Regions from separate parts of the Rhodoferax sp. GW821-FHT07F03 genome, predicted to be linked through region 2. Evidence: predicted binding sites of a transcription regulator. Region 2 holds the regulator's gene; each other region holds the start of a gene.
The links. The regulator sigma-54, encoded in region 2, starts transcription at its own class of promoters, with help from an activator protein. The targets are predictions, from matches to a motif close to TGGCANGNAANCTGCTTT.
Positions count from the first base shown of each region.

Region 1: a site for sigma-54 is predicted at 2,537-2,554, ahead of exaC (acetaldehyde dehydrogenase ExaC). Genes of this name have one in related genera too.
Region 3: a site for sigma-54 is predicted at 3,551-3,568, ahead of glnA (type I glutamate--ammonia ligase). Genes of this name have one in related genera too.

Region 1 covers NZ_JBWKQM010000012.1:107,456-115,354, forward strand. Annotated here, with positions in the region: gene AC07R0_RS19190 (ATP-binding cassette domain-containing protein) at 1-514, shown strand, start outside; gene AC07R0_RS19195 (DUF779 domain-containing protein) at 522-893, opposite strand; gene exaC (acetaldehyde dehydrogenase ExaC) at 959-2,479, opposite strand; gene AC07R0_RS19205 (response regulator) at 2,702-3,334, opposite strand; gene AC07R0_RS19210 (ATP-binding protein) at 3,418-4,767, opposite strand; gene pqqA (pyrroloquinoline quinone precursor peptide PqqA) at 4,996-5,070, shown strand; gene pqqB (pyrroloquinoline quinone biosynthesis protein PqqB) at 5,132-6,049, shown strand; gene pqqC (pyrroloquinoline-quinone synthase PqqC) at 6,046-6,783, shown strand; gene pqqD (pyrroloquinoline quinone biosynthesis peptide chaperone PqqD) at 6,780-7,070, shown strand; gene pqqE (pyrroloquinoline quinone biosynthesis protein PqqE) at 7,061-7,899, shown strand, end outside.
Region 2 covers NZ_JBWKQM010000010.1:74,783-82,681, reverse strand. Annotated here, with positions in the region: gene AC07R0_RS16405 (THUMP domain-containing class I SAM-dependent RNA methyltransferase) at 1-1,166, opposite strand, end outside; gene AC07R0_RS16400 (RNA polymerase factor sigma-54) at 1,272-2,849, opposite strand; gene lptB (LPS export ABC transporter ATP-binding protein) at 2,857-3,609, opposite strand; gene lptA (lipopolysaccharide transport periplasmic protein LptA) at 3,618-4,241, opposite strand; gene AC07R0_RS16385 (thiol:disulfide interchange protein DsbA/DsbL) at 4,360-5,019, opposite strand; gene AC07R0_RS16380 (SPOR domain-containing protein) at 5,100-5,804, opposite strand; gene argS (arginine--tRNA ligase) at 5,817-7,490, opposite strand; gene AC07R0_RS16370 (PsiF family protein) at 7,625-7,899, shown strand, end outside.
Region 3 covers NZ_JBWKQM010000001.1:476,369-484,267, reverse strand. Annotated here, with positions in the region: gene ntrC (nitrogen regulation protein NR(I)) at 1-317, opposite strand, end outside; gene glnL (nitrogen regulation protein NR(II)) at 357-1,430, opposite strand; gene AC07R0_RS02155 (hypothetical protein) at 1,436-1,927, opposite strand; gene glnA (type I glutamate--ammonia ligase) at 2,088-3,503, opposite strand; gene AC07R0_RS02145 (competence/damage-inducible protein A) at 3,715-4,554, opposite strand; gene AC07R0_RS02140 (EI24 domain-containing protein) at 4,520-5,425, opposite strand; gene AC07R0_RS02135 (sterol desaturase family protein) at 5,450-6,427, opposite strand; gene AC07R0_RS02130 (polysaccharide deacetylase family protein) at 6,435-7,256, opposite strand; gene AC07R0_RS02125 (YVTN family beta-propeller repeat protein) at 7,222-7,899, opposite strand, start outside.

The sequences.
Region 1 (7,899 bases), on a different contig from region 2:
ACTGGCAGGCCTGGGCATGGTGTTTCAGCAGTCGTCGCTGGATCTGGATCTGAGTGTCCAGGCCAATCTGTACTTTCACACCGACCTGCACGGCATGGCGCGCAAGACTGCGCGCCAGCGCATCGCTGCCGGACTGGAACTGCATGGGCTGGCCGCCCAGGCGAAACTGGCGGTGCGGGCGCTGTCGGGGGGCAACCGGCGCAAGGTGGAACTCATTCGCGCACTCTTGCACCAGCCGAGAATCCTGCTGATGGACGAGGCCACGGTCGGGCTGGACCCCGCATCCCGCCAGGACCTGATATGGGCCGTGGAGCGCCTGGCACGCACCGAAGGCGTGGCCATCCTGTGGGCCACCCATCTGGTGGACGAGGTGCGCAATGCCGACCGAGTCGTCGTGCTGGACAAGGGCCGCGTGGTGTTTGACGGGCTGCCCCAGGGTTTGATCGAACAGTCCGGGGCGACCCATCTGGAGCAGGCGTTTCTACGGCTCTGCCCCTCTACCATGGGCGCCTGAGCAGGCTTCAGGCAGCGTCGGGCGATCCGAACAGCTCGGCCATTTCAGCCTCCGTAAACACCCTGGAGCGGGTGTGAAAAGCCTTGCCCTCCGGCCCTTCCAGCGAGAAGGTTCCGCCGTGGCCCTCGATCACGTCAATGATGAGCTGGGTGTGCTTCCAGTACGCATACTGGGCGCGGCCGATGTAGAAAGGGCAGCCGCCAATATCGCCCAGGTAGACATCGCCGGCGCCCATGGTGATTTCACCCGGCAGATAGCAGTTGGCGGCGCTGTTGTCGCAGCATCCGCCCGACTGGTGGAACATCATTGCGCCGTGCTTCTTCTTCAGGAACTCCACCAGCTCCAGCGCGGCCGGGGTGGCAATCACTTTGTCAACCATTTCGCTCTCCATGGAATAAAGGGGCCGTTGCCGGCCCCTTGTGTCTAGCTACCTTGGGTTGAAGATCAGAAGAAGCCGAGCTTTTGTTCGCTGTAGCTGACCAGCAGGTTCTTGGTTTGCTGGTAGTGGTCCAGCATCACTTTGTGGGTTTCACGGCCAATGCCCGATTCCTTGTAACCACCGAATGCAGCATGTGCAGGGTACGCGTGGTAACAGTTAGTCCATACACGACCTGCCTTGATGGCGCGACCCATGCGGTAAGCCACATTGCCGTTACGACTCCACACACCGGCACCCAGACCATATAACGTGTCGTTTGCAATTTCCAATGCTTCCGCTTCATCCTTGAAAGTAGTGACCGCCAGCACCGGGCCGAAGATTTCCTCCTGGAAGATCCGCATCTTGTTGTGGCCCTTGAACAGCGTGGGCTGCACATAGTAGCCGCCGGCCAGATCGCCGCTCAAATGCGCCTGGTTGCCGCCGATCAGCACCTGCGCGCCCTCCTGCTTGCCCAGATCGAGGTAGGACAGGATCTTGGTGAGCTGCTCCTTGGAAGCCTGCGCGCCCATCATGGTGTCGGTATCCAGCGGGCTGCCTTGCACGATGGCGGCCACGCGCTTCAGCACGCGCTCCATGAACTTGTCGTAGATGGATTCCTGGATCAGGGCCCGCGATGGGCAGGTGCAGACTTCGCCCTGGTTGAAGGCGAACAGCACCAGGCCCTCGATGGCTTTGTCGAGGAAGCCATCGTCCTTATCCATGATGTCGGCAAAGAACACATTGGGCGACTTGCCGCCCAGTTCCAGCGTGGCCGGAATCAGGTTGTTGGCGGCGGCCTGCGCAATCACCCGTCCGGTGGTGGTGGAGCCGGTGAAGGCGATCTTCGCGATGCGCTTGCTGGTGGCCAGCGGCATGCCGGCTTCGCGGCCATAGCCATTGACGATGTTGAGCACGCCGGGTGGCAGCAAATCGGCAATCAACTCGGCCACGATCAAGATGCTGATCGGAGTGGACTCCGCGGGCTTGAGCACCACGCAGTTGCCGGCGCCAATGGCGGGAGCCAGCTTCCAGGCCGCCATCAGGATCGGGAAGTTCCAGGGAATGATCTGGCCGACCACGCCCAGAGGCTCCTGGAAGTGGTATGCCACGGTGTTTTCGTCGATATTGCTCAGTCCGCCTTCCTGCGAACGCACGCAACCGGCAAAGTAGCGGAAATGGTCCACCGCCAGCGGAATGTCCGCGTTCAGCGTTTCGCGAATCGGCTTGCCGTTGTCCACCGTCTCGGCATAGGCCAGCATTTCCAGATTGGCCTGCAGGCGGTCGGCAATCTGCAGCAGGATGTTCGAGCGCTCTGCCGCAGAGGTGCGGCCCCAGGCGTCGGCCGCGGCGTGGGCGGCGTCCAGCGCCAGCTCCACGTCTTCGGCGGTGGAGCGTGCGGCCATGGTGTAGGCCTTGCCCGTGACGGGGGTGATGACATTGAAGTATTCACCTTTGGTGGGTGCCACCCACTTGCCACCAATGAAGTTGTCGTATTGCGCTTTGTAAGCGACTTTGGCACCGGCGGTACCTGGGTTTGCGTAGAGCACGTTTGTCTCCTGGAAAGGTAGTTGGGTTGGAATGTTTCCCTTGCGGGCCCCCATACCTCTACAAGTCCCGTGCCAGGGCGGACAAGCGGTCTGCAAATATTGATTTCATTGGGGAAACGCTGTGTTGCACACCGAGCAGGAGGCTACCGGTCCTTTGCAGACTGTGCCAATATTGAACACCTGTCCTACAAAGCAACAGGACAGTGACACAGCTCTAGGCTCCTAGCACTCGGCCGTTACGTCGATCACACCGTGCCGCACCGCCAGCAGGGTGATCTCGGCCTGGTTGATCAAACCCAGCTTTTGCTTGATGTTGTACAGATGCGATCCCACGGTCGAGCTGGACAGCCTGAGCGTCTCGGATATCTGCACCACCGACTGCCCGCGCGCGAGCTGCGCAAATACCTCGAACTCCCGGCCCGACAGCTTCTCGATCGGCCCCTTGCCGCCGCTGATGGCCTGCACCGCAATGCGCTGCGCAATCTGCGCATCCACATAGCGCTGGCCCTTGGCCACCGCCCGCAGGGCATCGATCAGCACCTCGGGCGCGCTGCGCTTGGACAGATAGCCCATGGCGCCGGCCTGTAGCGCGCGCGTCGGATGGCTGATGTCCTCATGCGCGGACAGTGCGAGTATCCGCACGCGGCTGTCCTTGGCGACCAGGCGCTTGATCGCCTCTATGCCGCCCATGCCGGCCATCGCAATGTCCATCACCACCACGTCCGGCATGGCCACGCAGTACGCCTGGCAGGCGGCCTCGCCGCTATCGGCTTCGGCCACCACCCGAATGTCCTCCGACGCCTGCAGCAGGAGCTTGAAGCCCATGCGCACCACGGCGTGATCGTCGACCAGCATGACTTTCACTCTGTCCACCTATTCCGGACTTCCGCAAGACCCTTGCCCACCCAAAGGGCGGCACATGGGGCGCTGCGCAAATCCTATTGCTTGTTTTTCAAGGGCAAACTCACCCGCACCCGCACACCGGCGGGCTCCATCTGGTCGAGTTCAAAACTGCCACCCAAGGCCTGCGCCCGCTCACGCATGCCGGACAGGCCGTAGCGCCCAGTCGCCTGGAACAAACCGACCCGACCTGTCCCGTCATCAGCAACATCCATACCCAGGGATTCGCCGGACACATGCACGCGCACATCGATGCGCTGCGCCTGCGCATGGCGCAAGGCGTTGTTCACCGCTTCCTGGATGATGCGGTAGACCGCTGTGACGACCGCGTCGTCCAGCCCGTCCAGGGCATCGGACATGTCGAAGTTCAACACCACCTCGGGGTGGTGCAGCTGGAAGTCGGCCAACATGTCGCGCAGCGCATCGTGCAGGCCGAAGCGGTCCAGCGCCAGCGGGCGCAAGGTGGAGATCAGGCGGTGCACGCTGACATGGATCTGGTCGGCGCAACCCATCACCAGGCGCGCCGATTCCTCGGTAAAACCATCTTTGCCGGCGGCCCGGCGGGCAATCGCCAACCCCACGCTCTTGATCGCCGTTACCTGCTGGCCCAGCTCGTCATGCAGTTCGCGGGCGATGGCGCCGCGCTCCAGCTCAATCCGCGCCTGGATGGTCTGGGTGAGTTCGCGGTTCTCGGCCAAGGCCTGCGTGGCCTCCCTGGCCTGCCGCTTGGCCTCGATGCTGTCCTGCACCGACTGCGCCATATGGTTGAACGCCAGGCTGATAGAACGCCCCTCGCGGCCCGACAGGCCGAGCAGCCGGGTGCCGTAGTCCCCCTCGGCGACGCTGCGCAAGCCCTGCACCACCCGGTGCAAAGGCTTCAGCACCTGGCCCACCAGGGCGTATACCAGCACATTACTCAGCACAAACCCTGCCAGCACCAGCCACAGCATGGGGCTCAGGTCGTCCCAGCCATCCAGAATCGCGCGTGATGGGTCGGCCCGCAGCACGATGCGGCCATTGGGCAGCTTGATTTCCTTTTGCGGCAGCGGCGGCGCGACGATGTCGCTGTACCACTTGGGCGACTCGCGTCCGGCCTTGTAGACGGGCGCCGGCGACTGGTAGATCAGCGTGTCGTGGTCGTCCCGCAACTCGACCTCGTTCGCCCGTATGCGCCCGACCTGCGCCAGATAGCCGGCCATTCCATCCAGGCCGCTGGCCCCATACACCCACTGCATGCGCGACAGCAGCTGGGCCGCCACCACGTTGGCCCCCTGCACCTCCTCATGCACGCTGCGCCGGGTGTTGTCGATCTGCAGGCCGATGAGCATCGAGGCAAATATGCCCAGCATGGCGGTGATGATCAGATTGAGTTGCAGTCGTAGGCTCATGGGATGTCGGCTCGGTAAAAAATTCTGTCCGGGAGGAATGCCTGCCCGGTCTGATCGCACAGCCCGTGCCAGCATTTATGCCCGGCTCATGAAAATCATGAGAGCCGAATCCATGGATGCGCGATGCCGCAATGCCACAAGGCCGCGCACACTTCTCCTCGGTACTCGCAGATGGGCTGAAAGTACTTCCTTCCGCGACGTGCGGAGCAAACACACAGGAGACCGAACATGAAATGGGAAACACCAACCGCCAGCGATATGCGCTTTGGCTTTGAAATCACGATGTACATCGCCAACCGCTGACCCGGGCCAGCCTGCCGGCTTACCCGGCAGGCTGGCGCTCAGCGCTCACGAGGGATTCCACTTGAAAGTCTATGTCCTGGGTTCAGCAGCCGGTGGCGGTTTTCCGCAATGGAACTGCAACTGCCCGAACTGCGCGGCGTACCGCCAGGGCAGTACAAACTTGGTAGCAAGGACCCAGTCGTCGATTGCGGTCAGCGCAGACGAAGACAACTGGGTGCTGTTCAACGCCTCGCCAGACATACTCCAGCAGATACGCAGCTTTCCGCAGCTGCAGCCGGCGCGCCAGCTGCGCGACACCGCCATCCGCGCCGTGTTTCTGATCGACGCCCAGATCGACCACACCACCGGGCTCTACATGCTGCGCGAACACCGCCAGCCGCTGGAGCTGTGGTGCCACGCCCTGGTGCGCGAGGACCTGTTGACCGGCAACCCGCTGCTCAAGGTGCTGGAACACTATTGCGGCGTGCACTGGCACGACGTGCCCCTGGCGCACAGCGGCTTTGCCATGGATGGCGTGCCGGGCCTGCGCTTCAGCGCGCTCCCCCTGATCAGCAACGCGCCACCCTACTCGCCCCACCGAGACCAGCCGCAGCCGGGCGACAACGTCGGGGTCACGATCGCCGACACCCGCTCCGGCAGGCAGCTGTTCTACGCCCCGGGCCTGGGTTGCATGGAGCCGCATGTCTGGGCGGCCATGCAGGCAGCAGACTGCGTGCTGGTCGATGGCACGCTGTGGACAGATGATGAAGTGATCGCCCTGGGCGCATCGCCAAAGACCTCGCGCGCTATGGGCCACCTGCCCCAGCACGGCCCCGGCGGCATGCTGGAGTGGCTGGACCAGTTGCCCGTGCAAACGCGCAAAGTGCTGATCCACATCAATAACACCAACCCTATCCTCGACGCTAATAGCTCCCAGCGGCAGGAACTGACACGCCGCGGCATTGAAGTGGCCTTCGACGGCATGGAGATTGACCTATGAACCACGTGCCCGCCCCCTGGAGCCAGGCCGAGTTTGAAGCCCGGTTGCGCGGCAAAAGCAGCAGCTACCACATCCACCATCCATTCCATCTCATGATGGCGGCCGGCACGCTCACGCCTGCGCAGCTGCGCGGCTGGGTGGCCAACCGCTTCTACTACCAGATCTCCATCCCGGTGAAGGACGCCGCCATCCTGTCCAACTGCGACGACCGCGAGATCCGGCGCGAATGGATACAGCGCATCCTGGACCACGATGGCTACGACATCGGCGGCATCCAGGACCCGGGCGGCATCGAGGCCTGGATCCGCCTGGGCGAAGCGGTGGGGCTGGCGCGCGACGATGTCACCTCGCTGCGCCATGTGGCGCCGGCGGCGCGCTTCGCAGTCGACGCCTACGTCAACTTCGCGCGCCGCCAGCCCTGGCAGGAAGCCGTGGCCTCCAGCCTGACGGAGCTGTTCGCCCCGCACATCCACCAGCAGCGCATCGATACCTGGCCGACCCAGTACCCCTGGGTGGACGCCGCCGGCCTGCACTACTTCAAGCAGCGCCTGACGCAGGCCCGGCGCGACGTGGCGCACGGCCTGCACTTCACGCTGAACCACTTCAGCCAGACCAGGGCGCTGCAGGAACGGGCGCTGGAGATCCTGCAGTTCAAGCTGGATGTGCTGTGGGCGCTGGCCGACGCCATCATGCTCAGCCAATGCGAAATCCAGATCACGGGTCCGAAAACATGAACGAAATCGACCCCGGCATCGCAATGGACGCGCGCCCTTGTGTTGCCCGCATGTTCCGCCTGCAATGGGAGGAGGTGCAGCAGTCCTGGGTTCTGCTGTACCCGGAGGGCATGGTCAAACTCAACGGCAGCGCCGGCGAAATCATGCAGCGTCTGGACGGCGCGCGCACCGTACAGCAACTGATCGAAGCCCTGGAGCAGGACTTCGGCACGAGCGGCCTGGCCGGCGATGTGCTGGACTTCCTGGCCATTGCGCAGCGCCAGGGGTGGGTGAAGATATGCAGCTGATCGCCCCGCCGGCGGAGCCCCCGCACCCCGGCCCGCCGCTGTGGCTGCTGGCCGAAGTCACCTACCAATGCCCTTTGCATTGCGTGTTTTGCTACAACCCGCTGGACTACGCCCGCACCGGGCCCGAGCTCTCCACCGAGGACTGGCTGCGCGTGCTGCGCGAAGCCCGGGCCGCTGGCAGCGTGCAATGCGGCTTCTCGGGCGGAGAACCCCTGGTGCGCGACGACCTGGAGGTGTTGGTGGCCGAAGCGCACCGCCTGGGCTTCTATACCAATCTGCTGACCTCCGGCGTGGGCCTGACGGAATCCCGCGCATCGGCACTCAAGCAGGCCGGGCTGGACCACATCCAGCTCTCGTTCCAAGACTCCACCAAAGGGCTCAACGACTTTTTGTCGCACACCAAGACCTTCGACCTGAAGCGCCGCACCGCCCGCATCATCAAGTCGCATGGCTGGCCCATGGTGCTCAACTGCGTGGTCCACCGGCTCAACATCGACTACATCGCCAACATCATCGAACTGGCGGTGGAGCTCGGCGCCGAGTATCTGGAGCTGGCCAACAGCCAATACTATTCCTGGGCGCAGCTCAACCGCGACGGCCTGCTACCGTCCCGCGAGCAACTGGTGCGCGCGGAACAGGTGACCAACGCCTACCGCGAAAAGCTCGGCGACCAGCTGCGCATCTTCTTTGTGGTGCCAGACTATTACGAAACCCGCCCCAAGAAATGCATGAACGGCTGGGGCAACGTCTTCCTCACCGTCACGCCCGACGGCACGGCCCTGCCCTGCCATACTGCCAAAATGCTCAAGGGCATCACCTTCCCCAACGT
Region 2 (7,899 bases):
ACCATGTCGAAACGGAACAGGCGGCATTCGATGGGGCCGTTCCACATGGGTACGCGGCGCGACTCTTTGAGGCGCATCTTGCCGGGCAGCTTGAGGTCGGGCGTCAGCATCCAGGCGGTCCAGCCCGCGTAGTTACGCTTCCAGTGGGTGGCCAGTTGGGGGAAGAAGTCGGCGCTGCCGTCCTCGGTCTGTGCAGCTTCGCGCCGGCCCGCGACACCTGCCACCTCAATCCGCTCGCCGTAGGGCGGGTTCAGCAACATCACGCCGGACTCGGCCGGCGGCATGCGCTGCAAGGCATCGCCGCCACGGAACTCGACCACGCCGCTGACGCCCGCGCGCTCGGCATTGCGGGTGGCGAAATCGACCATACGGAAGGCCACATCGCTACCGAAGATCTGCGTCTCCGGCTCGTGCTCGGCGGCGTGGGCCTGCTCCTGAATGACGCTCCACACATGGGGCTGGAAGGGCAACAGCTTCTCAAAGCCAAAGCGGCGCAGGCTGCCGGGCGCAATATTGCAGGCGATCTGCGCGGCCTCTATGGCAATGGTGCCGCTGCCGCAGCAGGGGTCGTACAGGGGCGTGGTGCCATCCCAGCCGCTGGCGGCGATCATGGCGGCGGCCAGGGTTTCCTTCAACGGCGCATCGCCCTTGTCTTCACGCCAGCCACGTTTGAACAGCGCGTCACCCGAGGTGTCAATGTAGATGGTGGCGCGCTCGGTGGTCAGGTGCAGGTAGATGCGCACATCGGGCCACTGCACATTCACGTCGGGGCGCACGCCGGTCTTGAAGCGGAAGCGGTCGGCCACCGCGTCCTTCACTTTCAGCGCGGCGAAGTTCAGCGAATTGAGCGGGCTGTGCTGCGCCGTGACTTCGATCTTGAAGCTTTGCTTGGGCGTGAACCAGATCTCCCAGGCCACGTTGCTGGCGGCTTCGTACAGGTCTTTTTCGCTGCGGTATTCGGTGTTGGACAGCTCGATCAGCACGCGCTGCGCCAGGCGGCTGTGCAGGTTCAAGCGCATCGCGTCGCGCCAGGAGGAGCGCACCAGCGTGCCGCCCCGCATCACCCGCAGGTCTTCGCCCTGCAGGCCGGTAATGCCGTGCACCTCTTCGGCCAGCAGCTCTTCCACGCCGGCGGCGCAGGGTAAAAATAATTGGAGTTGGTTCATATCGTTATTTCCATGGTGTCACGCTACGCAGCCTGGGGCAAGCGGGGCGAAGCTCTTTCCTCCAGCTGCGGCATACCGTGCACGCGGCCTGGGGGAGAGCATGTTCTACAGCGCTTTGCGCAGGTTCGTGGGGGCTATGCGCAGCGCTTCGCGGTACTTGGCCACGGTACGGCGCGCGCATTCAATGCCCTGCTCTTTCAGCATGTCGGACAGCTGGCTGTCGCTGAGCGGCTTCTTTGGGTCTTCGGACGAGACAAACTGCTTGATCAGCGCCCGCACCGCGGTGCTGGAGGCGTTGCCGCCGGTCTCCGTCCCCAGGGACGAGCCGAAGAAATACTTCAGCTCGAAGGTGCCGTAGGGCGTGGCCATGTATTTGGCGGTGGTCACGCGGCTGATGGTGGACTCGTGCAGTCCCAACTCGTCGGCGATCTCGCGCAGCACCAGAGGGCGCATGGCCAGCGCGCCGTGGCTGAAGAAGTTCTTCTGCCGCTCCACGATGGCGTTGCTGACCCGCAAAATCGTGTCGAAGCGCTGCTGGATGTTCTTAATGAACCAGCGCGCCTCCTGCAGGCGCTGCTGCAGTGCGGCGTTGTTCGATGAATCCTTGCCGCCCCCCTTGTGCTGGCGCAGCGCATTGGCGTAGATGTCGTGCACGCGCAGGCGCGGCATGACCTCGGCATTCAGCTGTACCCGGAAGCGGGCCTGGGCGCCGCGCCCAACCTTGACCACGATCACGTCGGGCACCACGATGTTGCGCTCCACATCGACAAAGCGCCGCCCCGGCTTGGGCTCCAGCCGGGCGATCAGCGCCATGGCAGCCTTGATATCGGTCTCGGTGGCGCGGCACAGCTGGGCCAGGCGCTTCACGTCGCGCCGGGCCAGCAGGTCCATGGACTGGCGGCAGATGCGCATGGCCACCTTGCGCGCCGGGTCATCGCCCAGCACGGGCTGCAAACCCTCCAGCTGCAGCAACAGGCATTCACCCAGATGCCGCGCGCCCACGCCCGCCGGCTCCAGGCTTTGCAGCAGGCTCAGGGCCACCGTGAAGCGGTGTACCAGCTCTTCCACGGCCTCGGCGTCGTCGCCCGCCAGACCACGCGCCAGGGTTTCGAAATCGTCTTCCAGGTAGCCGTCGTCGTTCAGCGATTCGATCAGAAAGCGCAGCGCTGCCTGGTCCACCTCCCCCAGCCGCAGGGCCAGGGCCTGGCGGTGCAGAAAGCTGGTCAGCGACTCCTGGTTGCGGGCCAGCTCGGTGGCGTCCATCTCGCCGTCTTCACCCAGGTTGTTCTGGCGCGCCGGGGCGTCACCGCCCCATTCGCTGTCGTCGGGTTTGATCTCGGAAGTGCCATCGCCGTCCCAGCTGGTGTCGTCACCGCCAGTTAAAGGGGATTCGGCATCATTTGGGGCTTCTGCGCTGGATTCACTTGCGTATTCAGCTACAGAACTTGTAGCAATTTCAGCCTCGCGCTCCCCTGTGCTGACCGGCGTGTCGGACTGGGCCAGGCCGAACTCCTCGCGTGCAGCCTCGTCCATATTGCGTTCCAGAAACGGGTTGTCGTCCAGCATCTGGTCCACTTCCTGGCTCAGTTCCAGGGTGGACAGTTGCAGCAGGCGGATGGACTGCTGCAGCTGGGGCGTCAGCGCCAGATGCTGTGAAACGCGTAGGGATAAGCCTTGCTTCATCGGAGCATCACATCTTGAAATGTTCGCCGAGGTAGACGCGACGCACATCGGCGTTGTCCACGATCTCGGACGGCGTACCCTCGGCCAGCACATTGCCGTCGCTGATGATGTAGGCGTGGTCGCAAATGCCCAGCGTCTCGCGCACATTGTGGTCGGTGATCAGCACGCCGATGCCACGCGACTTCAGGAAGCCGATGATGCGCTGGATCTCGATCACCGCAATCGGGTCGATACCGGCAAAAGGCTCGTCCAGCAAAATGAAACGCGGCTGGGTGGCCAGGGCACGGGCGATTTCCACGCGGCGGCGCTCGCCACCGGACAAGGCCATGGCCGACGAATCACGCAAATGCTCCACCCGCAAATCCTGCAGCAACGCCGTCAGGCGCTTTTCGATCTCGGTGCGGGTGAGGGACTTGCCGGCCTCGTCGTGCTGCAATTCCAGCACGGCGCGCACATTTTCTTCCACCGTGAGCTTGCGGAAAATCGAGGCTTCCTGGGGCAGATAGCTCAGGCCCAGGCGCGAACGCCGGTGGATGGGCATGTGCTCCACCGACTGGCCGTCGATGGAAATATGCCCGCCATCAGCCCGCACCAGGCCCACGATCATGTAGAAGGAAGTGGTTTTGCCCGCGCCGTTGGGGCCCAACAAACCGACCACCTCGCCTTTTTTGACGGCCAGCGTCACGTCTTTCACGACCTTGCGCTTGCCGTAGGCTTTTTGCAGATGGCGCGCCTCCAGGCGGCTTTCTCCCGACTCCACCACCGCCGTCACTTCTTCACGCCCTCCAGCGTGGTGGTGGAACGCAGCACCGGGGCTGGCCCGGCAGGTGCCGCGCCGCTAGCAGCCGACGCTGCAGCCTTGGGTGTCAACATGGCGCGTACGCGGCCATTCTGGCCACCGGGATTGCTGCCGGCTGTGCCGCTGTCCACGGTGAATACATCGGTGGTGTTGTCGTAGACGATCAGTTCGCCGGTGATTTCGTCATTCACCTTGCTGCCGACCAGACGGCGCAAAATGGCCCGCTTGATGAAGCGCACGTTGTCCAGCTTGCTGCTGTACTCGATGGTTTCGCCCTCGCCTTCTATGTATTCGTCCAGGCCGTCGCGTTTTTGCTTGAAATACGCCAGCTTGCCCGGCTCCGCCGTCACCACGCCGAACTGGTTGCCCTCGGCATCCTGGCGCACATCGACGCGGGCGCCACGGATGATGATGGTGCCCTTGGTCATCACCACCTTGCCGGTAAAGACATTGGTCTGCTTCAGATCGTCATAACGCGCCGCGTCCGCCTCGATATTCATAGGCTTGAGTTTGTCGGCTTTTTCCGCGTGGGCCGCTCCGCCTAGACCGACGAAACAAACCACGAGCAGTGAGAGTAGGGTGTTGATTTTCATAGAGGCACGAATCTTGCAATTCATTGTAACGGCCCCTCACCCCGAGTTGGACGTAGCCAGAAAAAAGCCCGCTGACGCGGGCTTTTTCATCTCTCCGGCCTTGCCGGCCATGCCGGAATCAGGCTTTCTTGCGCTGCTCGGCCACCAGATATTCCACAACAACCAATGCACGCGGCATGGTTTGCGCCTGGCTGCCATCGGTGTAGAACTTGCCGGCCACGCCCAAAGCGGGCACGCCCGCGACCTGGTAGGCCTGCTGCAGCTGGGATGCCTTACGCACCTTGGTGCTGACGCCAAAAGACTGGTACGTCTCGGTGAACTTGGTTTTGTCCAGACCCTGCTTCACGGCCCAGGCGATCACCAGATCATCTTTGTCCAGCCGCTGATGCTCCACATGGATAGCGTTGAACACCTTGCCATGCAGTGCGTCCAGCTGGCCCAGAGCCTCCAGCGTGTAGTACAGCTTTTGCGGCGGGATGAAACTGTCCTGGAAGTTCACTGGCACACGCTTGAAGGCAATATCCTTGGGCAGGCGCTTGAGCCACTCCACCAAGGTGGGCTCAAACGCATTGCAATGCGGACAGGCGTACCAGAAGAACTCGATCACCTCGACCTTGCCGGCCGGCGCTTCTGTGGCGACTGGCTTGTCCAGCACCAGGTAATCCGTGCCCGCCACGGGCGGCTTGCCCTGCGCCAGGGCGCTACCGGTATGGCCTACGGCCAGCGTGGAACCAGCCAGCACACCCGCTGAAGCCAGCGAAAACTCACGACGTTTCATTGCAAATCACTCCTTGTGGGGGGTCGGATCGGTGCCGAGCGCAAAAGTTCAGCGCGCAGCACCAGCTTCAAGAGAACTGGTCAACGCTGCACGCGCACCAGGGTGGTTTCGCTACCGGCACTTTCCAGCCGGTCCTTGGCATGCTCGGCATCGTCGCGCTTGGCATACGGGCCCATGCGCACACGGTAGACGGTGCGGCCGGACTGCTCGCGCTCGGTAACCTTGGCTTCCATGCCCATCATGGCCAGCTTGGCACGCTGGGCCTCGGCATCTTCGGGCGTACGGTAGGCACCGGCCTGCACGAAGTACTCAAACGGCTCGGCTGTGGGTGCCAGCGCAGGTGCCGTGGCCACGGTGGCAGACGCAGCCGCCTTGGCTTTGACCTTGGCCAGATCGCCCAGCGGGTCGGCCGAGGCTGCGGCCGACGGCTTGGCATCCGGCTTCACCGCAACGGCCGCCGGTGGCGTGGGCACCACGGCCGGAGTCGCCGCTGGCGCCGGTGGCGGCACCACCAGCGGAGCCGCCGCATCCACCGCGCCGGATGCTGCGGGCGCCGCAGAGCGCACCGGGTTTTTGCCGTGCAAGGGGGTATTCGGATCCCAGTCCTTGTTTTTCTGGCTTTCGACCGCGTCGTGGTCGGCGCCATTGGCCTGGGTCTTGCCATTCATGAACGGCACCGGCACCTTGGTGACATAGACCGCCACCGCCAGCGCCGAGCCCAGGCCGACCACCACCCCGATGATGAAACCCAGGATGGTGCCGCCGCTTTGCTTTTGTTTTGTCATGCTTGCTGTCAATTACATTTTTTCTGGAGCATCCACGCCCAGTACTGCCAAGCCATTGTGCAATACCTGCGCGCAGGCGGCGACCAGGGCCAGGCGGGCCAGCTTGAGCGGCTCGTCGTCCACCAGCACGCGCTCGGCGTCATAGTAGCTATGCAGGTTGGCGGCCAGCTCACGTAGGTAGAAGGTCACGTCATGCGGCGCAAAACCTTCGGTGGCTGCCGTCAGCATCTCGGGGTACTTGGCCAGCTGCAGCATCAAGGTCTGGGCCTGGGGCACCAGCAGGCTGGACAGGTCCACGCCCTGCAGCGACGCCACATCGCCACCCCAGTCGCGCAGCATCTTGCAGATGCGGGCATGGGCGTACTGCACGTAGTACACAGGGTTGTCGTTGTTCTTGGCCAGCGCCAAATCGATGTCGAAGGTGTATTCGGTATCCGGCTTGCGGCTCAGCAGGAAGAAGCGCACCGCGTCCTTGCTGGTCCAGTCGATCACGTCGCGCAGGGTCACGTAGCTGCCGGCGCGCTTGGAGATCTTCACCTCTTCGCCGCCGCGCACCACCCGCACCATGGTGTGCAGCACGTAATCAGGATAGCCCTGGGGAATGCCCACATTGGCCGCCTGCAGGCCAGCGCGCACGCGGGCGATGGTGCCGTGGTGGTCGGTGCCCTGGATATTCACCACCTTGGTAAAGCCGCGCTCCCACTTGGCGATGTGGTAGGCCACGTCAGGCACAAAGTAGGTGTAGCTGCCGTCGGTCTTGCGCATGACGCGGTTCTTGTCGTCGCCGTAGTCGGTAGACTGCAGCCACAGCGCGCCGTCCTGCTCGTAGGTCTTGCCAGCTTCCTGCAGGCGCTTGACCGTGGCGTCCACCCGGCCGCTGGTGTACAGGCTGGACTCCAGGTAAAAGTTGTCGAACTTGACCTGGAAAGCCTGCAAGTCCAGGTCCTGCTCGCGGCGCAGATAGGCCACGGCGAATTCGCGGATGGAGTCCAGGTCGTCCACCTTGCCCGAGGCCGTGACTTCGCGGTCGTCGGCCTTGACGGTCTTGCCGGCCAGGAAGTCTTGCGCGATGTCACCGATGTAGTCGCCGTTGTAGGCGGCTTCGGGCCACTCGGCGTCGCCTGGCTTGAAGCCCCGGGCGCGCATCTGCGTGCTGGTTGCCAGGGTGCCGATCTGCACGCCGGCGTCGTTGTAATAGAACTCGCGGTACACATCCCAGCCCTGGGTGGCGTACAGGTTGCAGATGGCATCGCCCAGCGCCGCCTGGCGGCCATGACCGACATGCAGCGGGCCGGTGGGGTTGGCCGAGACGAATTCCACCAGGATGTGCTGGTTGTTGCTGGGCTGCACGCCGAAACTGGCAGCGGCGGCCAGCACTTCACGCACCACTTCCTGCTTGGCGGCAGGCTTGAGCTTGATATTGATGAAGCCCGGGCCGGCGATGTCGATGGCCTCGACCCACTTTTCGAACGCTGGCTGCTCCAGCAGGGCCACGCGCAGGTTTTCACCCAGCTGGCGCGGGTTCAACTTGAGCGGCTTGGCCAGTTGCATGGCGGCGGTGCAAGCGAAATCGCCGTGCGCAGCCACCTTGGGGGACTCGAACGCGGCTTTGGCGCCAGCGCCGGGGGCAATTTTTTCCAGCCCGACGGCCAGCGCCGCGAGCAATTCGTGTTTGACTGAGAGCATGGCCGGATTTTACCGGGGGGTGGTTACCTCTCTAGTCATCCGGCTTGCGCATTGCGGCGTTATGGGTTGCAATCCAGTCGTCTTCGGACCTTGCGCACAGGATTTTCCCCACAACCTCTTCTTCTGGAGCCTGCATGAAACAACTATTACCTCTCGTCGCCGCCCTGGGTCTGACTCTGTCTATGGGCCTGGTCCACGCGGCCGACAAGGAGCCCACGCCCCAGCAAGCCAAGATGTCGGCCTGCAGCAAAGAAGCCAAGGGCAAAAAAGGCGATGAATACAAGGCTGCCGTAAAAGCCTGCCTGAGCGCCGATGCACCTGCAGCCGCAGCAGATGCCAAGCCCACGCAACAGGAAAAAATGAAGACCTGCAACGCCGACGCCAAGACCAAGGCACTGAAGGGCGACGA
Region 3 (7,899 bases), on a different contig from region 2:
TTGGGCAGGTATTCGAAGGCGCCGCCCTGGAAGGCTGATACGGCACTGTCCAGGTCGGAGAACGCGGTCATGATGATGACCGGCAAGCCGGGGTGCTTGGCTTTGACCTTTTCCAGCAGGTCCAGGCCGGAGCCGCCTGGCATGCGGATGTCGCTCACCAGAATTTGGGGGCCGTCCTCTTCGCCATTTTCTTCCAGCGCCAGCAATACATCACGCGGGTTGGTAAAGCTGCGCGTGGGCAAGTCTTCACGCAGTAGCGCTTTTTCGAGAACGAAGCGTATGGATTGGTCGTCGTCTACTATCCAGATCGGCTTCATAAGAGAGGGCACCTCGGGTCAAGCTGCGTGAATCAATTTCTACGGCAGCGGTATTAATAATTTAAAGTCCGTTCGGCCCGGAACACTGTCACATTCGATCAAGCCATGGTGTTGCTGCACGAAGGTTTGCGCCAACGTCAGCCCCAGCCCGGATCCACCATCTCGCCCCGACACCAGCGGGTAAAAAATACGGTCCTTGATCGACTCCGGTACACCCGGGCCGTTGTCGATGACATGCAATTCCAGTGCCAATCGATAACGTTGTTTCCCAAACGTTACCTGGCGTGCAATACGCGAGAGAAAAGTGATCTGCGCGTCCCCTTCGGCAATGCGTTCACTCAAGGCCTGGGTTGCGTTATGGGCCACATTCAGCACCGCTTGGATGAGCTGTTCGCGGTCACCGCGAAACTCTGGAATCGACACATCGTATTCACGCTCAATCTTCAGCCCGCGCGGGAATTCGGCCAGTATCAGGGAGCGCACACGCTCGCAGATTTCGTGGATATTCACATCGCTGACCACGTGCGGACGGCGGTGCGGCGCCAGCAGCCGGTCCACCAGACTTTGCAGGCGGTCGGCCTCATGGATGATGACCTGGGTGTACTCAATCAGTTCGCGCGACTCGATCTCCATCTCCAGCAACTGGGCAGCGCCACGTATGCCGCCCAGCGGGTTCTTGATCTCGTGGGCCAGGTTACGGATGAGTTCCTTGTTCGCCTGGGCCTGGTCGATCAAACGTTCCTCGCGGTCCTGCTTGGCCTGCTGCTCCTGCGGCAGCAACTCGATGATGACCTCGCCCGGACGCTCGGTCTGCGCCAGGATCACGTGTACCGGCACCGGTTCGTGGTTCAGGCGCTTGAGCCAGGCGTCGTAGCGCAGGGCCGCAAACTCATTGCTACCTGCCCCCTCCAACGCGTTCTGCAAAATGTGCGGCTCGGTGAAACAGTCCGGGAAGTGCGAGCCTTCGATGGTGCGGCGCGAGGTGCCCAGCGCGTCTTCCAAGGCTGCATTGGCAAACATCACCGCGCCGTCGCTACGCAGCACCGCCACCAGCGTGGCCAGCAAATCAAACGCCTGAAAGCGCGCAATATGGGGGTTGGTTGGGGTGTTCAAGGTAGTCAGGGGGTAGTTTTAGGAGGAGGAAGACGGGCCAGCTCACGCTTCAGCCCAGCGATATCGCTCTCATTGCGGGCAATGGCAGCCTTGAGCTCGGCTACACGGTCTATGTACTTCTGGTAGTTGCGGGCTTCTCCGCCCTGCTTCTCCGGCTCGCCCTGGTTGTACTCCTTGAGCAGGTCTGCCTGCCGGGCTTCGGCCTTTTTCAGCTCGGCTTCCAGGATCATCCGGGCGTCGCTGTCGCGCGCACGCTGCTCGGCGCCACCGCCATTGTTGGCCGCGGGCGCACGCACGGCCGCCGCGTTCGCATCGGGCCGCGGGGCCTGGATCACGCTGACATTGCCACCCTCTACCAATTTGCAGCCACGGGCTGCAGCGGCCTTGGGGTCTTTGATGGAATTGGTGTATTCGTTGCCGCAGCGGTAAACCGCGTTGTCTTGCGCGAAAAGCGGCGCCGAGGCAGCCGCCAAAATCAGTAGCCAATAGGGTTTCATGCTCATGGAATATGCCGACAGGGCCTTATCTGAATGGGTTGCCGCAACGGTACTCTGTTTCTATTGCTTTCCCAAGCCAAAACGCAAAAAGGACGGCTTGCGCCGTCCTTATGAGAAGCCTGGTTGCGCGTTGCGAGCGTTCCCAGGCTAGTAGCGCTGCTTACAGCGAATAGTACATGTCGAATTCCACCGGGTGGGTGGCCATGCGCAAGCGCGTGACTTCCTGCATCTTCAGATCAATGTAGGCGTCAATGTAGGCATCGGTGAACACGCCGCCCTTGGTCAGGAACGCACGGTCTTTGTCCAGGCATTCGAGAGCTTGGTCCAGGCTGTGGCAGACGGTGGGGATCAGCTTGTCTTCTTCGGGTGGCAGATGGTACAGATCCTTCGTAGCGGCTTCGCCAGGATGGATCTTGTTTTCCACGCCGTCCAGACCTGCCATCAGCAGAGCCGAGAAGCCCAGGTAGGGGTTCATCAGTGGATCGGGGAAACGTGCTTCCACGCGGCGGCCCTTGGGGTTTGCCACGAAAGGAATACGGATGGAAGCAGAGCGGTTCTTGGCCGAGTAAGCCAATTTCACTGGAGCTTCGAAGCCAGGAACCAGGCGCTTGTAGCTGTTGGTGCCGGGGTTGGTGATGGCGTTCAGAGCACGGGCGTGCTTGATGATGCCGCCGATGTAGTACAGCGCGAATTCAGACAGACCTGCATAGCCGTCGCCAGCGAACAGGTTCTTGCCGTCTTTCCACACGGACTGGTGCACGTGCATGCCGGAACCGTTGTCGCCAACGATGGGCTTGGGCATGAAGGTCGCGGTCTTGCCATAAGCGTGGGCGACGTTCTGGATCACGTACTTTTGCAGTTGGACCCAGTCTGCGCGCTGGATTAGCGTGCTGAACTTGGTACCCAGTTCCATTTGGCCGGCATTGGCCACTTCGTGGTGGTGCACTTCGACGGGAATGCCCAGGGATTCCAGCACCAGGCACATTTCCGAACGCATGTCCTGGAAGCTGTCAACTGGAGGCACGGGGAAGTAGCCGCCCTTAACTGCGGGACGGTGGCCGGTGTTGCCGTGTTCGTATTCCTTGCCGGTGTTCCAGGAAGCTTCTTCCGAATCGATCTTGGAGTAGCAGCCGGACATGTCGTTTTGCCAGCGCACGCTGTCAAACACGAAGAATTCGGGTTCTGGTCCGAAGTAAGCGGTGTCGCCCAGGCCGGAGGCCTTCATGTAGGCTTCTGCGCGCTTGGCCAGCGAACGGGGATCGCGCTCGTATGGCTTGCCGTCGGCTGGATCGACCACGTCGCAGGTCAGGATCATTGTCGTTTCTTCGAAGAACGGGTCGATGTTGGCGGTGTTGGCATCGGGCATCAATTGCATGTCCGAAGCTTCAATGCCCTTCCAACCAGCAATCGAAGAACCGTCAAAAGCATGGCCTGACGTGAACTTGTCTTCGTCGAAGTGCGACACAGGCACGGTCACGTGCTGTTCCTTGCCGCGGGTATCGGTGAAGCGGAAGTCAACAAACTTGACTTCGCTTTCTTTCACCATCTTCATCACGTCTGCGACGGTCTTTGCCATCAAGAATCTCCTGGTTAGGTTGAGCAAAAATAAATCAACAAGATGGGAATGCAGTTTCTATGCCACCAGCCGAGGCCGCTTGTAAACACATTCACCCTTGTATTTTGCCTTGGCCGCAGCGGCCTTCAGCGGGAATACGGCCCATCCGAGAAACAAATACCTGTGCCAATGCACCAAATTGGATCTCCATTTTTGCACCAAATATGTGCAATCAAGAACGCACCAATTCCGGGCCCAATTGCACATCAAAATTGTGCAGGCCTGCCAACAAAGCCGGGTAAGCCAGCTCCACCAGGCTGGGCAAACCCTTCACGCCCAGCTCAATATGGCGGCCATGTTCGGCATGGTCCACGCTGGGCAGACTGAATACCTTGACGCCTTCAAAACGCTGCTCCATAGCCTCCATCAGCGGGGTCAACGTGGCCTCCATGCTGCCGTACACGATGACCGATTTTTCCACCCAGGCCGCCTGCTGGAACCAGGGCTGGTAGTACTGGTCCAGTACCCATTCCACCATGGGCCAGGCCATCACCGGGAAGCCGGGCACAAAATGCACATGGCCCACGGAGAAGCCTGGAATCTTGTTGTAGGGGTTGGGAATGATGCGGGCACCTTGTGGAAACACGCCCATATTCAGTCGGTGGATATTGTCTGGACGGTCCGGCTCATACAAAGTACCTTGTTCACGCGCCGTATCCTGCATGCGCTCGCGTATCAAGGCCTCGGCCTGCGGATGCAAGGCCAACGGCACATCCAAGGCCCGCGCGGCGCACTGGCGCGTATGGTCGTCGGGCGTAGCGCCTATACCGCCGGTGGAAAACACCACGTCACCCGAGGCAAACGCGCGGCGCAAGGTACTGGTGATGCGCTCAGGATCATCGCCTACGTATTCGGCATAGCCCAGCTGCAAGCCGCGTGCGCCCAACAGTTCGATGACCTTGGGCAGGTGCTTGTCGGCACGCTTGCCAGACATGATCTCGTCGCCGACGATGACCAGGCCGAAAACCGGCGCCGACTCAAGGGGCTGGGAGGATGGGATTGGCAGGCTCATGGACAACAGATTCCGTTTTAGGTTCGACATCGACAACCGGGCCCGCAGCGGCGCGGGGCGGCACGGCAGACACAGGCACCTCGGCACGCAATGCCTGCAATGCGGCCAGCACATAGTGGGTAAACCACAGCGAGGAAAACGCAAACACCAGGGTGTAGATCCATATCGCTAGAGGCACCAGCACCACAAAAGCGGCGGCAAACAAGGCACCCGAGGCCCACACCAGGCTGGGCGCAGCGCCCAGGTAGCCGGCCAACACCCCCATACCCAGCAGCGTGACACGGTGGCGGCGGAATATCTCACGCCGCTCCTGCTTGCTGGCATGCACGGCCAGAGCGTCATAGGCCATGACGCGGTAGGTCAGCCAGCCCCAGATCAAGGGCGGCAGTACCAATATCAAGGGCGGCACCAGCCACAAGGGCATGGACACCACCATGGCCACCACCGCCAGCAGCACCGAACCCAGGGCCCAGAACAATCCGCCAACCAGGGTGCCGCCGTTTTTCTTCTCCAATTGGGGGAAGCGCCGCTCAGCCACCAGGGACACCAGGGCCGGCGTCATCATCAGGGCCACGGCCAGCAGGGACAACACTACGATCAGCGGGGTGATGGCAAAGATCACCAGCAAGGGCGCCAGCGCCACCTTGAGCTGGCCGACACCGGCAGTCTCCAACCAGGTCCACATGCGGCCGACCCACTCAGATGCGTCCAGCATGCCGCGCACAGCATCCAGGGCAGGCTCCCAGTAGAAGTAGCCCAATCCCAGCGACAAGGCCACCATCAACAACAGGGGTAGAAACGAGAGTGCAATTACCCGGGGGTGCACGCAGTACGCCACGGCGCGCCAGAAAGAATCAAGAAGCAACTTCATGGGGGCAAGCATACCCGCATGCCGTTAAGGCCTGGTAACGGCCAAACTTGCCCACAGCCGGCGCAAACCCAGCCACTGCTGGCGCCAGAAGCCGCGGCCGTAGTCGCGCCCACCCTCGCTCTCCAGTTGGTCGCGGATGCCGGTGGGGTCGTAGCGCAGCTCGAAGTTCGCGGTACCGAACAGCATGTCCCACCATGGCAGCAGCACACCAAAGTTGTGGCCGCCCAAGGTGTTCTTACCCGCGGACTCATGTCCGATGCCAATGCTGTGGTGCAGACGGTGAAAGCGCGGGCTGACCCACAGGCGCTCGCCCACGCGGCCAAACCAGAGCCTCACATTGGCGTGCTGCAAGCTCTCGCTCAGCTGGGTAAAGGCCACGATGGCGATGAACTGTCCCGGCGCCACGCCAATCAACTGGGCAGCCACCACCACGATGATGTCGCCAATCACGTCGTCCAACAGGTGGTTGCGGTTGTCGCTCCACAAGGTCATTTGCTGCTGCGAGTGGTGTAGCGAGTGCAGGCCCCACCACCATTCAAACTGATGCTGGCCCCGGTGCACCCAGTAGCCCAAAAAGTCGAACGCTACCAGGTACAGCGCAAAACTGACCACAGGCAGATCAGTCACGCCGGGCCACAGGGCATCCAGGTGCCAGGTGCCCATGCCGGCGACCCGCAGCGTGCCAAAAATGCCGTCCATCACAGGGTCCAGGGTAAAGAACAATGCCAGGCGGAACAGGCCCAGGCGATGCACCAAGGTGTAGACCATGTCGATACGGATGGCCGCGCGGTCCTGCATAGCCTCTACCGGACGCCAGCGTTGCAAGGGCCCCAGCACCGCCACCAGCACCACCAGCTGCAGCAGGCCGACCAGCAGCCAGCCCGTGGCATCGAATGCATCTTCGACCAATCCGCCCAGGCCCATGCCGAACACCAGGGGTTGCACAGCGGCCTCGAACAGCCATTGCTGCGCGTCAGAAAACAAATTGCTCAATACATCCATGGGCAGATTATTGGGGATGGGCAGAAATCCACGCGGTGTAGTCGGGATGCTCGCGCAGCGTGCGGAAGCAGAAACCACGCTCCTTCAGGCCCACGATCAGCGGCTCCAGCACGGCCGGCGCCCATGGGTCTTTGCGCGACCAGATGCCCAGGTGGGCCATCAAAATATCGCCGCTGCGAATATTGCGCAGTGACTGGGCTAGCAACTGGGCATTGCTGGCGCGCTCGCTGGACAGCTCATCGCCCAGAAACCCTGCCGGCGCCCAGCCCACGTGGGCATAGCCACAGCCCTTGGCGGCCGCCAGCAAGGCCGGTGAAGTCTTGCCGCCAGGCGCCCGAAACAAGGGCAGCGGCACCTGGCCAGTCATGGCCTGCAGGCGCTGGTTGGCATGGCGGATTTCTTCGCAGTATTGTGCTGCCGTCCAGGTGAATTCCTTGTCGGCATCCGGCCCGGCCGAGGGCTTGACGCGGAATTGGCCGGGGCTGCCGGCCACATCGCCGCGCCAGTACACATGGTCGAAGGTGTGCGAGGCAAATGCATGGCCCTCTGCGGCACGGGCCTTCCACCAGGGAGCCCAATGCTCGCCCATGCTGCCATCGCCCTCCTGCGTACGCTCGTGGGCGCCAAAGAAGGTGACCTTGACCTGCTGGCGGTTCAGCACCTCGGCGATCAGCGGGGCCACGCCCATATGGCCGGTGTCAAAGGTCAGATAGACCGGTTTATCACAAGGTTTTTCTACTGTAGCGCAGATGGCACCTGCGCCAGCCGCTATCAATACCGCAGCAAAACCAACTTTAGCGGGGAGCGTGGTCCAGCGTCCAAACGCCATGGGGAGATCTTCCAACATTGATTTGTCGCACCACTTTCTTGGATTCCACATCCACCACGGTGAGCTTGCGGGCCCAGCGCGAACCGACATACAGCAGCTTGCCGTCGCCAGACACGTCCATGCAGTCCGGCCCGCCGGGCGCGGGATAGGTAGCGACCGACTCCAGGATTTGTAGATCGATCTTGCTGATGCTGTTGCTGACGCGGTTGCTGACGTAGACATGGCGCTTGTCGCCCGCCGCCCGGAAGGCGTGCGAGCCCTTGGCGGTGGTAATCACCTTGGTCCGCACCGGGGTTTTGCCGGAGACGTCATAGACCTCCACGCCCTCCCCGCCCGTCAGCCCCACCAGCAGGGTCTTGTCGTCGGCGGTGCCGAACACATCGGCCGGCATGGAACCGGTGGGCGTACGCCATTTGATGCTTTGCGTCGCCAGGTCCACCGCCACCAGCTCGTCACTGTCCTGCATGGTGGAGTAAATCGTGGTGCTCTTGCTGTCAATCCACAGGTGGCTGGGCGTTTTGCCGGTGGAGATGCGCTTGGCCAGCGTAATGTCCTTGCCGTCCCAGCGGTAGATGTCGATATGGTTCAGCCGATTCGCCGCCGTAACAAACCACTTCATGTCGGGCGAAAAGCGCAGCTGGTA